3 regions of the Paenibacillus sp. FSL H3-0302 genome follow, and region 3 is predicted to be linked to each of the others. Evidence: riboswitches for the same ligand, from Rfam matches in the RefSeq annotation. Region 3 holds a riboswitch; each other region holds the start of a gene.
The links. A riboswitch is a leader RNA that binds a small molecule or an ion and turns the genes downstream of it on or off. The one in region 3 is predicted to bind thiamine pyrophosphate.
Positions count from the first base shown of each region.

Region 1 (4,215 bases), 2.9 Mb from region 3:
TTTAAATGTTACCTACGAAGGTGTTACACTTCAGCATGGCATGCGCCGTCATTATAATTACAGCAGTCCTAAATACCGGGAACTGTGTGCACGTATTGCAGAACAAATGGCTGAACATTACGGCAATCATCCGGGTGTAGTTGGCTGGCAAATTGATAATGAGCTCAACTGTGAGATCAGTGAATTTTATTCGGAGAGTGACCATAAGGCTTTCCGGGAATGGCTACAGCAGAAATATGTTACACTTGAGCATTTGAACGAGGCTTGGGGAGCTGTTTTTTGGAATCAAAGCTATAGTGACTGGTCTCAGGTCTATCTTCCACGTCCGACTCCAGTACCGAAGCAACCCAATCCTCATCAGGCATTGGATGAAAAACGGTTTATTTCGGACAATACAAATTCTTTTGCCAAAAACCAAGCGGATATCATCCGTAAACTTGCCCCTAAGCAGTGGGTAACCACGAACGGTCTGTTCGGGCATCTCGATAGCCATGAAATGACGGATGAACTGTTGGATTTCTTCAGCTATGATTCCTATCCTCAGTTCTCTACTATTTTTTATGACCCGAATGAGCGGAATCCGCTGAATGATAGAGGCTGGGGACTGTCGTTATCTGTTGTTCGTTCGATATCCCCGAATTTCTGCATTATGGAGCAGCAGTCGGGCCCGGGTGGCTGGGTGAACCGGATGGATATGCCTTCTCCAAAGCCCGGGCAGATGCGGTTATGGACCTATCAGTCGATCGCTCATGGAGCAGATATGGTGTTATATTTCCGCTGGCGGACAGCTACGATGGGCAATGAAATTTATTGGCATGGAATCAATGACTATCATAATCAGCCTAACCGGAGAGTGCGGGAAGCGGGGCAGATCGGTCAGGAGCTGGCAGCAGCAGGTCATGCGTTTGTCGGTACTCGTAATCAGGCTAACATTGCTATTGTTCGTGATTATGACAATGAGTGGGATGGAGAATACGATGTTTGGCATGGCCCGTTTATGTGGAAGAGCAATAAGGAGTGGTACAAGGCGCTTCAGCGGAAGCATATCCCGAATGACGTACTCTATTTACGCAAAAAAACAACGCTGGAGGAGCTTGCAAGGTACGACGTGCTTATCTATCCTCACCCAGCGATTATGACAGATGAGACAGCAGCACTGCTGGATGAATATGTTCAGCAAGGCGGCAAACTGATCTTCGGCTGTAGAACCGGCTATAAGGATGAGCGCGGACAATGTTATATGCGTCCTTTCCCAGGTGCTGCTAAGGATCTATGCGGGATCACAGTTGAAGAATTCACAATGGTTAAGGGCAGTCGTCAGCCAACAACAATTAGCTGGTCGGGCGTGACCGAAGTCGTTACAGGAGCAGATGACTTTAATGATATTCTCAAAATAGAGGAAGCTTCGGTTGAAGTGATGGCGGTCTACGCCTCTGATTATTATGCGGGAAAACCGGCGGTAACTAGAAATCGTCGCGGCAAGGGTGAGGTTTGGTATTACGGAGCCGTATTTAATGAACAGGCAGCGGCTGAGATCATAAATTTAATTGATCTACAATCACCAGCAGATTGGCTGGAGCTCCCAGAAGAGGTAGAACTGCAAGTCCGTACCGGAGCTTCTTCCAGTTATGCTTTTTTGCTTAATTATAGTGAGACTCCTGTCACGATCCATCTTCATGAGACCAAAACAGATTTACTGAGCGGCACAACATTGTCGGGCGAGGTGCTTCTGGAAGGATTTGGGGTATTGGTGTTAAACTAACGTATACATTGATCTCACATTTGAGTAGATTTGGATAATTTTCTCTTTTCGGTTATACTTTGAAGTAGCAATTATATAGTCACGGGAGCTTGGTGGGACCAGGCTGAGAGGATAGTTATAACTATCGACCGTCAAACCTGATCTGGATAATGCCAGCGGAGGAAATGGAGTTCTATTTCTATTTGTCTACTCTAAGGCCGCATCTTATACAGATGTGGCCTTTTCTATTTGTGGGGGAGTAGACCGTCTCCGCTTGATCAAATCACCTTATAGGAGGAATTGAGATGACAAGCGAATTGAACAACGATCCAATCAATCTATCAGCTTTTCCAGCAAGTCAAAAAGTGTATGTAAAGGGTTCACGGCCTGATATTCAGGTGCCTATGCGGGAGATCTCACTTAGTCCAACTGCGGGCATAGACGGCGAAGAGGAGAATGCCCCAATTCATGTCTATGACACAAGCGGGGCTTACACGGATGCTAATATTCATACTGATATTCGTCAGGGGTTAGAGCCCAATCGTCTAAGCTGGATTGAGGAACGAGGGGATGCGGAAGCGTACGAAGGAAGAACCATGAAGCCTGAAGATAACGGGAATGCAACGGGAAAAGCTGTGGCGGAAGTGTTTCCAGCGCTCCATAGAAAACCTTTGCGAGCGAAAAAGGGGCGTAATGTCTCTCAAATGCATTATGCACGCAAAGGGATTATTACTTCGGAAATGGAATACGTTGCGATTCGTGAGAATGTGGCACCGGAATTTGTAAGAGATGAAGTAGCCCGCGGCCGCGCCATCATTCCAGCGAATATCAATCATCCAGAGAGTGAACCAATGATTATTGGACGCAATTTTTTAGTGAAGATCAATGCCAATATAGGAAATTCCGCAGTATCCTCATCCATAGAGGAAGAGGTAGAGAAGATGAGATGGGCCACCCGCTGGGGTGCAGATAATATAATGGATCTCTCAACAGGTAAAAACATTCATACGACACGCGAGTGGATCATCCGTAATTCTCCTGTTCCTATTGGAACGGTGCCTATCTATCAAGCGTTGGAAAAAGTGAATGGGAAAGCGGAAGATTTAACGTGGGAAGTATACCGTGATACGCTCATTGAGCAAGCGGAGCAAGGGGTTGATTATTTTACCATTCATGCGGGGGTTCTGCTTCGTTATATCCCGTTGACTGCACAACGTATGACAGGCATTGTTTCAAGAGGTGGCTCCATCATGGCGGCATGGTGTCTTGCGCATCATCAAGAGAACTTTTTATATACACATTTTGAAGAGATATGTGAAATCATGAAGCTGTACGATGTTTCTTTTTCCCTAGGCGATGGATTACGTCCGGGTTCGATTGCTGATGCGAATGATGAAGCACAATTTGCCGAGTTAGAGACGTTAGGTGAATTAACAGCTATAGCTTGGAGTCATGATGTACAGGTGATGGTAGAGGGTCCAGGACATGTGCCGATGCACTTGATTAAAGAGAATATGGATAAGCAACTTGAAACTTGTAACGAAGCCCCTTTTTATACATTAGGTCCACTGACTACAGATATTGCGCCTGGTTATGATCATATTACCTCTGCTATAGGTGCAGCGATGATTGGTTGGTTCGGTACAGCTATGTTATGTTACGTAACTCCGAAGGAACATCTTGGCCTGCCTAATAAGGAAGATGTACGTATAGGGGTCATTACTTATAAAATAGCGGCTCATGCCGCAGATTTGGCGAAAGGGCATAAAGGAGCACAAGACCGGGATAATGCTCTTTCGAAAGCCCGTTTTGAATTTCGTTGGCGTGATCAATTTCATTTATCGTTAGATCCTGAGCGAGCGCTCGAATATCATGATGAGACATTGCCTGCGGAAGGCGCTAAAACAGCTCATTTCTGTTCCATGTGCGGGCCGAAATTTTGCAGTATGAAGATCTCTCATAATATCCGGAATACGACGGGAATTGAATCAGGAATGCAAGAGAAGGCGCAAGAGTTTCTCCAAGGCGGGAGCCTTATTTATAGATAACTTTTTCTGCTAAAAAGAAATATCTAAAAGAAGTCGTCATTGGCGGCTTCTTCTTTTATACTTTGAATAGATAGGAGTTGATGAATTGGAAGCGATTCGTTCAGAGGAAGCCATTTTAGAGGATTTAAGTAATAGTTTCTATCATTTTTTTGGATTGAAAGTCCTTCATGCTACCCCAATAAAACGTGGCTGGTTAAATCTTAAATGGAAAATCATAACGGATTCAGGACCATTTCTACTTAAACAATACAACAAAAAAAGATATAAATTGTATAACCCAGAAGAGCTGAGCTTCGCCTTTTCTCAACAGAAAAGATTGTATCTACAGGGACTCCCATGTCCCGAATTGTTGGCTTATAACCATAAAGTTTTACTGGAATCAGATATGGGAGAGACGTTTATGGTTATGGAATATTGTGAAGGGCG
Region 1 covers NZ_CP150284.1:6,172,836-6,177,050, reverse strand. Annotated here, with positions in the region: gene MHH50_RS27385 (beta-galactosidase) at 1-1,762, shown strand, start outside; TPP riboswitch at 1,834-1,946, shown strand; gene thiC (phosphomethylpyrimidine synthase ThiC) at 2,047-3,789, shown strand; gene MHH50_RS27375 (phosphotransferase) at 3,875-4,215, shown strand, end outside.
Region 1: linked by a shared signal. The riboswitch ahead of thiC (phosphomethylpyrimidine synthase ThiC) and the one ahead of MHH50_RS09610 (thiamine phosphate synthase) in region 3 are both predicted to bind thiamine pyrophosphate.

Region 2 (4,215 bases), 1.7 Mb from region 3:
AAAGCAAAGCAACGATCAGGCCTACCCCCGTACCAATGGGAAAACCAATTAAAGTGAGCCGCAGCGTAGCCATCGTATGAGCCCAAAGACCAGAAGCGTTACTGGTGGATTCACGAGCAATATCAGCAGGACTCGGCAGAATCCAGGATTCAATATGAAATACAGATACAGATAGCTGCCATACGGTTAAAAAGAAGACGACCGCCACAAGGGGCGGCCATATTAGCTTCCAGGTCGATCTCACGGCCGATATTTCTCCGTCAATTTATCCATGCTGATTCCGTTAGGATTATGAGCGATTTTGATCTGCGAAATTACGCTTGGACTGCCTGCTTCGATCAACGCCTCCTGCATCTGACGCACAACCTCCAGCAGCTCGCTAAGCTCACCTTCCATTGTGGTTTCCAGCGGATTCACTTGATGTTTAACACCGGATTTCTGAATGACCTCAATCGCTTTATCTACGTATGGGATGGAATCCTCGTTGTTCGGAGTTTTTGGAATTACTTGAATGCTTAGTAGGGTGTTAGCCACAATAATCAATCCTCTCATTTTATAAGGTAAGTTCAAAAAGCCAACTTTGATAACGAAGTAATTCATTACAATTGTTGTTTACTCCGCCGGTAAAAAATCATTACTGAATGCACTAGCAGCATCCAGCGGTTTATCCAGCAACTTCAGATCATACATCCAGTCGCCGTAATTTTGCCAGACCTCGGTTTTTTGCTCGCCCCAGCGGGCAGCATCGTCCTTGTATTTTGGGCTAAGCCATTTTTGGCTAGCTAGGACAAGGTCGGCGTCCAGGTCAGGAACGGCCTTCGATAACATACCGGCAGCCTCTTCCGGATGATCTATGGCATATTGATAACCTTTTGATGTGGCTTTCATGAAGGCCTTCACCAGATCAGGATGATCTGCAATTTGCTTCTCACTCGTCGTCAGCACAGGCGTGTAATAATCGAGCTGCGGCGCATAATCCTTTAAGTACAGCATATCCAATGGCTCGCCACGTAACTCAGCCTCAACACCAGTCCAAGCGTAGAAAATCCAGGCGAAATCAATGTCACGTTTGACGGCGGTAAAATAATCAGCTTCACCGATACTGATCAGCTTCACCTTTTTCACATCGCCACCTTCAGGATCCATGATAGCTTTCATGGCTGCTTCTTCGGCCGGTGAGCCCCAGCCTCCGTAGGTTTTACCTTCAAAATCCTTTGGTGATTTAATATTGCGATCTACTGGAGCAGCGAATCCCGACGTATTATGCTGAATAATAGCTGCTATCGAGACAAGGGGTACGCCTTGTAGACGGGCTAGTGTTAATCCTTCTTGGGCGCTGATGCCAAATGCGGCTTCGCCAGAAGTAACCATAGTATCAGAACCCGCTGCGCCTGGCTGAACGATCTCGACGTCCAGACCTTCTTCAGCGTAGTAACCAAGATCCTTAGCTACGTATAGACCGGTATGATTTGTGTTCGGTGTCCAGTCGAGTGCGACTTTAACTTTGGTGAGCTCTTTTGGAGCATCCGTCCCAGCCGCAGCAGTTGGATCAGTAGCATTTGCTTTGTTTCCGGCTGTATTCCCATTGTTGCTGCCGCATCCGGCAATGGCAAGAATGAGTACACAGGTGAGGCACAACGTAAGTGCTTTTTTAAGGTGCATGTCTTCTTCTCTCCTTTAAGGTTACAAGAATCCCGTCTTCACAACATGAACCGTAAAGTGTAGTATGTACGTTTTTCTACATCTTTTAGTGATCTTACAAAAAAAGCGCCCCGAGTGATCGGGACGCTGGCTTGGCGCAAGGTTAGTTAAGGTCACAGGGACCAGAACCAATTGGCGATTCCTACGCTGGCATTATCCAGATCAGGTATAAGGGTCAGTATCTTGTGGGATACAATCTCAGCCGGCCAATTCCAGCACCCCTGGTTCTATGAAGTTAACGGGTATTTCTATGTGCAATATAAGTAAGCATAAGTTTTGTACCCATACTTTATATCTTATATTTCTCGCATACGGTGTATTATAGACGGCTGTACTCGGAATGTCTAGTAGTGCACTCCTGAATTTTTCCAATCCAGTAGTTTCTTTTTTGCTAGTCTAGATCTTTATATTTCTTGCGGTGACGCCGTTTAAGCTCACTAACCAGCGCCCCTAGCGTGAGGACAACGCTGATCAGAATCCCGCTCATGATCACGAAGAGGGCAAGAAATTCAAAGGGAGAATAACCAATCATTTTACTCCATTGAATCTTTCCATCCAGATCGTCAATGACCTGATTCATGCCGTAAATCCCGCTTACTACCGTAAATACAGTAAGAATCATCAGCAGATTATCCCGTCGCTTGGATTGAAACTTATCCTGATACTGAAACAGGTCATTTAAGGTTTCTTTCACTTCCTCGAACAAAGCATCGTTTCCGTATACTTTACGCAGCTGAAGAAATATCTCCCGGCCCTGCGACTGGGAAATCAACTCCAAGAAGTAGAACTTTGCCGAGAACTTATTAATGGAGTAGATTAGATTGTCTATTTCCTCATAATCATGATTAATCCGAAGTCGGGAGTGCATATTGGCTAGCTTTAGCAGAACGATTTTGTGGAAAATATTGAGTAAAAATCCGTAATAATATTGCCCGTACATCTGGTTGGCTAGACTAACAGCAATCTCCTGTTCAGCGCGGGTCATGCAGCAAAAGGTCTGCTCATTCATCATATAATACGTGTCTGGACCCCAGCGATTATAGGAGTGTTCATGACAATAGTTCGCAATATATGCTGGATCGCTGGCACTGGCATAGGGCTTTCCGTTTAGATCAATTCCATCAAGCTGTGAGGCACGATAGCGCAGATTTACACTAATCTCATCAGAGCTTTCTTCATTCTGAAAGCCATAAAAAGCTTGCACCTGCATTCTTTCATCTACGAAAAAAGGAAGGGTCTCGAAATAAGCCCCATTGATATCCGATTGATCCAGATATGGCTCCAGTCCATCCACCAAATTTCGGAAGACAAAATCCTCTACCATCTCATAGGTCTGTTCCCCGCAATGAATATAAGTGTAATCATCCTGTATGAAGGTATTCTCTAGCGCACGGAAACGATCCGCGAATTCTAGGGCAATACTAAAGGGAATTGAATCCCCCTCCAGCTGGACACGTATCGTCACGAATCCAAGCTGAAAAGGACATATGAATATATCCGTCGAGAGAATTTTGAAAAATATAGATTGCTGCGGAATCTCCAGAATGCAGTCGAGATTATTTACTCTGGAAAAACGGCGAAACGAGTCGGCATCCTTCCTGCGTGGAAAAAGGACATGTGCAGCAAACGGTAAATAGGTGCGCTCCATTCGTTCATGGGAAACACAGTAGCCATCTCCGTAGTAGGCAGCTTCAAGCTCTTTATTATCCAGAAAAAAACGTGTGAAGCCGTCATCCTGTAATTGCTGGATAAGCTGCTTAGAATCGCCCTTTTTTATAGAAAAGGGAAATATAAACTGCATGAGCGCAGTATGTAACAAAGGCTCAGTTGAAGACTCATTCATTCATCGTCCATCCTTGTGCTCAGAATATGCTTATAGATCACATTACCCTAAAAGGATAACGTTGATACTGTTCTAAATACGGGAACTCTTTCCTTTCACCGCTTGCATGGACTGGAACCTCCATGCGGCAATGCTTAGCAGAAACAAGAAGGCGGCAAAAGCGGCGAGTAATCCGGCTGTTTGTGCCACTTCTAAATGGTCCATAGACCAGCCCATAAACAGAGGTAGCAAAGCACCGCCAACACCTCCGGAAGCAATCATAATGCTGGGTGTTGACTCTTCGGTGCCAGGCAGCATTTTGCTGGAGAAGACTAAAGCAATGGAGAAAATACCGGACATAAACAGCCCCAGCAGCAGAATTACAATGAAAGCAGCCATTCGATTGTCAGTGAACGGAAAGAGTGTCAGCAGTAACAAGGTAAGTAAACAGCTGCTGAGAATGTACACGCGGTAAGATATTTTTTCGGCAATTACACCCGCAAACAATCTTCCTGTAGACATCGCCAGCCAAAAGAAAGTGACTGTCAGTGCTGCGGCAGACTCCGTCATCCCTAGCTTGGCAATAAAGATAGCCGGCATAAAGTTGACTAAACTCATCTCTGTGCCTACATAAAGAAAAAAGAAAACGATGAAGATCCCTAACAGAATCCATTGCTTACCTTTATACGGAA
Region 2 covers NZ_CP150284.1:481,148-485,362, forward strand. Annotated here, with positions in the region: gene MHH50_RS02140 (ABC transporter permease) at 1-244, opposite strand, end outside; gene MHH50_RS02145 (MTH1187 family thiamine-binding protein) at 241-534, opposite strand; gene MHH50_RS02150 (ABC transporter substrate-binding protein) at 613-1,662, opposite strand; TPP riboswitch at 1,824-1,934, opposite strand; gene MHH50_RS02155 (hypothetical protein) at 2,093-3,544, opposite strand; gene MHH50_RS02160 (MFS transporter) at 3,617-4,215, opposite strand, start outside.
Region 2: linked by a shared signal. The riboswitch ahead of MHH50_RS02150 (ABC transporter substrate-binding protein) and the one ahead of MHH50_RS09610 (thiamine phosphate synthase) in region 3 are both predicted to bind thiamine pyrophosphate.

Region 3 (4,215 bases):
TCCTCCCGGAACTCCTTCCACAGTTGCTCATAAGGATACTGCTCCAAGCGGGCCAGTGTGTCAAAAAAGCTCATGCTAATCTTCCCTCCTTTCGTGACCTATCAAATTCAGTTCAAAAATCCAGTCAACGGTGACGAAGCAAAAGCAACTTCTTCTACAGGACCGAGTCCTGCCAAATAAGCTTTGCGGCCAGCGGATATCGCCTCGCGGAACGCTTCCGCCATGACGAGCGGATTACGTGCCGTTGCAATAGCCGTATTAAGCAGAACAGCAGCGGCCCCCATCTCCATTGCTTCCGCCGCTTCCGAGGGCTTGCCAATTCCGGCGTCTAAAATAATCGGCAAATTCACTTCTTGAATAAGAATACGCACAAGCTCCTTGGTGCGCAGGCCGCGATTCGTTCCGATCGGCGCACCAAGCGGCATCACAGCAGCAGCACCGGCATCTCTCAGACGTAAAGCAGCCGAAAGGTCCGGACTCATATATGGCAATACTACAAAACCCTCCGCTGCTAAAATCTCTGTAGCTCGTATGGTCTCCAGATTATCTGGAAGCAGGTATTTCTGATCATTGATCACTTCGATCTTGACCCAGTTCCCCAGTCCCGCAGCTCTTGCTAATCTTGCAATACGGACTGCCTCTTCCGCTGTACGCGCTCCTGAGGTATTAGGCAGAAGAGTCATGTGGCCGGGAATATGGTTCATGATATTTTCTGCTCCACCTTGCGGGTCCACTCGGCGAAGCGCTACAGTAATCACCTGAGAACCAGAGCTTGCGATCACTTCGGGGATCAGCGTATTCCGGCTATATTTTCCGGTTCCGATAAATAATCTACTGGTTAATTCGATGCCGCCAATATGTAACGGGTCATGCATGAAATTACCTCCCTTTGGTTCGTATAAATTTCTCAAAATTCTATACCGCTCCATCTCAACCCCCACCAACAAAGTGCACCAGTTCCAAACGATCATCCTCGCTCAGAGCAGTACTTTCATAATTCTCCTTACTGACAATTTCTCCATTCAGCTCAATGATCATCAGACGACCCGACCACTCAGGAAGACTGATCAAATCAGCTATAGTTTGAATACCACCAGAACACTCTGCGGATTTCCCGTTAATCAACAGCTTCATTCTGAATCACCCCCTTCGCCCATGCTGTTACCTCCAGGCTATGAATGAACCGCCTTATGAATAGCTTTGGCGGCCTCATAAGGATCATCCGCTCCGCAAATACCGGACATCACAGCAACTCCTGCCGCACCTTGTCTAATGATCTGCGCCGCATTAGCGGGGCTAATTCCGCCAATCGCAATTACAGGAATAGAGCTGGTCTTCACCGTTTCTGCAAGCAGCTCTAACCCACGTGCGGGCAGCCCTAACTTGCTATCCGAGGGAAATACATGACCAAACAAGCAATAATCAGCTCCCTGCTCTGAGGCATTCGCCGCTTCTACCGGAGAATGAACCGATCTCCCCAGCCGAAGCTGAGGTGCAATTCGCCGGGCTGTAACCGGACTCAGACTGTGCCAAGCCAACTGAACCCCCGCGGCACCAGCTGCCAAGGCTACATCGATCCGGTCGTTGATTATCAGTTTGGTAGCGGGCATACCGGTAGCCAACAGCTTCTGTGCCGCAGCGAGCAGTTCGCATGCAGGACATTGCTTATCTCTCAGGTGAATATAATCGACCCATGTCTGCACCGTGACAGCTAGTTCAACAAAATGTCTCAGCTGTAGCTTGCCGTCTGATATTAGATGGATCTCAGCTTGCAACATCACGATCTCCTCTCTCACTTCCCTGTAGGTCAGTAAAAAACAAAAAAACTGCCCCCCGTAAGGAAGGCAGTCAGAATCTGTATATAGACGGCACTACAAATAGCCCGACAACAGAAATTCGTTCTCCACTTCCCTACGCTGGTCTTAACCAGATCAGGTTCAAAGGGTCCGGAAATCCATTCCGTCTCAGCCAATCGGCACCCCTAGTGACATAAATATACAATTTTAAAATGCTAACGTGGTTTATAGTAACATATTTTTTTATTGAAATACACCCATTTATTCACATTAGCTGTACTGATCTAACCGTTTACTACCTCGCCACCATTTACATGAATAACCTGTCCAGTCACATAACTGGAATCGTCAGAGGCCAGATATACATAGGCTGGTGCCAGCTCTTCTGGTTGTCCAGGCCGTTTCATAGGCTGTGTACCTCCAAACTCGCTAACCTGTTTTGCATCAAAGGTAGAGGGAATCAGCGGTGTCCAGATTGGACCTGGTGCAACACCGTTTACCCGTATGCCCTTCTCTGCCAGATTCGTGGACAAGGATCGTGTGAAGCTAAGAATAGCTCCTTTAGTTGATGAATAGTCCAGCAGCTGCGGGCTTCCGCGATAAGCGGTAATTGAAGTTGTATTTATAATTGTAGATCCTGCTTTTAAATGAGGCATAGCTGCTTTTGTTAAATAGAACATCGCAAATATATTCGTACGGAAAGTACGCTCAAGCTGCTCGGAAGTAATATCCTCGATCTTAGCTTGCGGATGTTGCTCTGCCGCGTTATTGATGAGAATATCAAGCTTTCCTAAGCCCTCCACCGTCTGTTTAATAAGATCCTTACAGAATTTCTCGTCACCGATATCACCTGGAATTAGGATACATTTGCGGCCTTCCTGCTCGACCTGACGTTTAGTTTCCTCTGCATCTGAGTGTTCATTAAGATATGAAATGACCACATCAGCGCCTTCTTTAGCAAAAAGCACAGCAACTGCACGCCCAATTCCGCTGTCTCCACCGGTAATTAACGCCGCCTTGTCTTGCAGTTTACCTGCTGCTTTATAATTTGCCGGCTCGTATTTGGGCAGCGGCGTCATTTCACTCTCAATCCCTGGCTGATGATGCTGCTCCTGTGGGGGTAAGGTTTTTGTAGCTTGTTTATTGTTGCCTGACATCTTCCCTATCTCCTCTCGTTAAGCAAATTGATAGTTAACTGATCGTCTTAGGATGGCACAACTATGCACGTTTATACGCTGGGTTTGTCATTTTCTTAAATCGCTTTACGAATCTTACTTACCACAATGAAAGTAGATATAAACAACCGTGAGAGATATACTGCTGTAAGTGGAGAGGAATTCACTGCATACAAATAGACACAGCATCGCTGCTGTGCCTTGAATTGTTCACCCTGACTATTTTAGAGAAGAAACATGATTTTCTGCATTCACTTCATGTTCCAGCACCCACATAAAGTACAGAGCTTTGGCCGCTTTCTCCCGGGTCACTATAGCTGTAGGTTCTAGTTCTGTCCCATTGACCATTTCGCCTCTGGCAATCCCCACTTCAGATCTAATGAGTCCTAATTCATATGCACTTTTCACTTTTGAAATTAAATAAGGAGAAATGTCCGCTGTATCAACAAGCTGCGTCCAGGATACAAGAGGATAGTACATCGCACCTCTAGCTCCTGGCTCCAAATTCGAATCATAGCCAGGATCTCCTGGCACTACTGCTGTGCCGTTATAATCAGTCATGTACTTAGGTTTATTAGCAAACTTTATTTGGTAAACGTCATAGAGAATAGCACCCATCGTTTCACGTGACAGCTTACCTTTCGGATAATAGGCAAGATCTGATCTTTCCACTTTCATTAACTTAGAAATACTGCGTGTGAATTCAGCAACTGTCATCTCCGTATCCGGATTAAAATTCCCTTGACGGTCTTTGCCCATTACTCCCAGCTGGATTAATTTTTCAATTTGATTACGGTAATAAGCAGCTTCCCCAGTCGTCGTATCATTCGTTATTTCCGGAAAAATCTTACCCCAGTTCCCTGTTAGTGCCGCATGCTTAACGTTCCCTTTAAGGTAAGGAGTAATGGAGGCAGCAGTAGAATCGCCAGTAGCACCTTTCTCTACAAGCTCCGTGACAATCATCCGTGAAAATTGTTTGGCGAGCGCTTCTTTAAAATGAGTCCCATCGACTTTCTTTGAAGGATGCCCATTAGCGTAACTTCCGTCATTTGTTTTGCCTGGCGTTTCTCCGGCTTCAATAGACATGAAGAGGGCTGTTATTGCTTCTACACCGATCTCGTTATAATATTTCAGACTTTCCGAGTTAAGGTCAATAAGTGTAACTCCAGATTCATCTGCGACCCGTTTAAGAATATCTACAAACTTTCTTGATTTAAAAGAATTTTCATAGATATATCCCGGAC
Region 3 covers NZ_CP150284.1:2,208,721-2,212,935, reverse strand. Annotated here, with positions in the region: gene thiH (2-iminoacetate synthase ThiH) at 1-74, opposite strand, end outside; gene MHH50_RS09620 (thiazole synthase) at 108-875, opposite strand; gene thiS (sulfur carrier protein ThiS) at 931-1,134, opposite strand; gene MHH50_RS09610 (thiamine phosphate synthase) at 1,173-1,796, opposite strand; TPP riboswitch at 1,892-1,993, opposite strand; gene MHH50_RS09605 (SDR family oxidoreductase) at 2,081-2,953, opposite strand; gene MHH50_RS09600 (GDSL-type esterase/lipase family protein) at 3,191-4,215, opposite strand, start outside.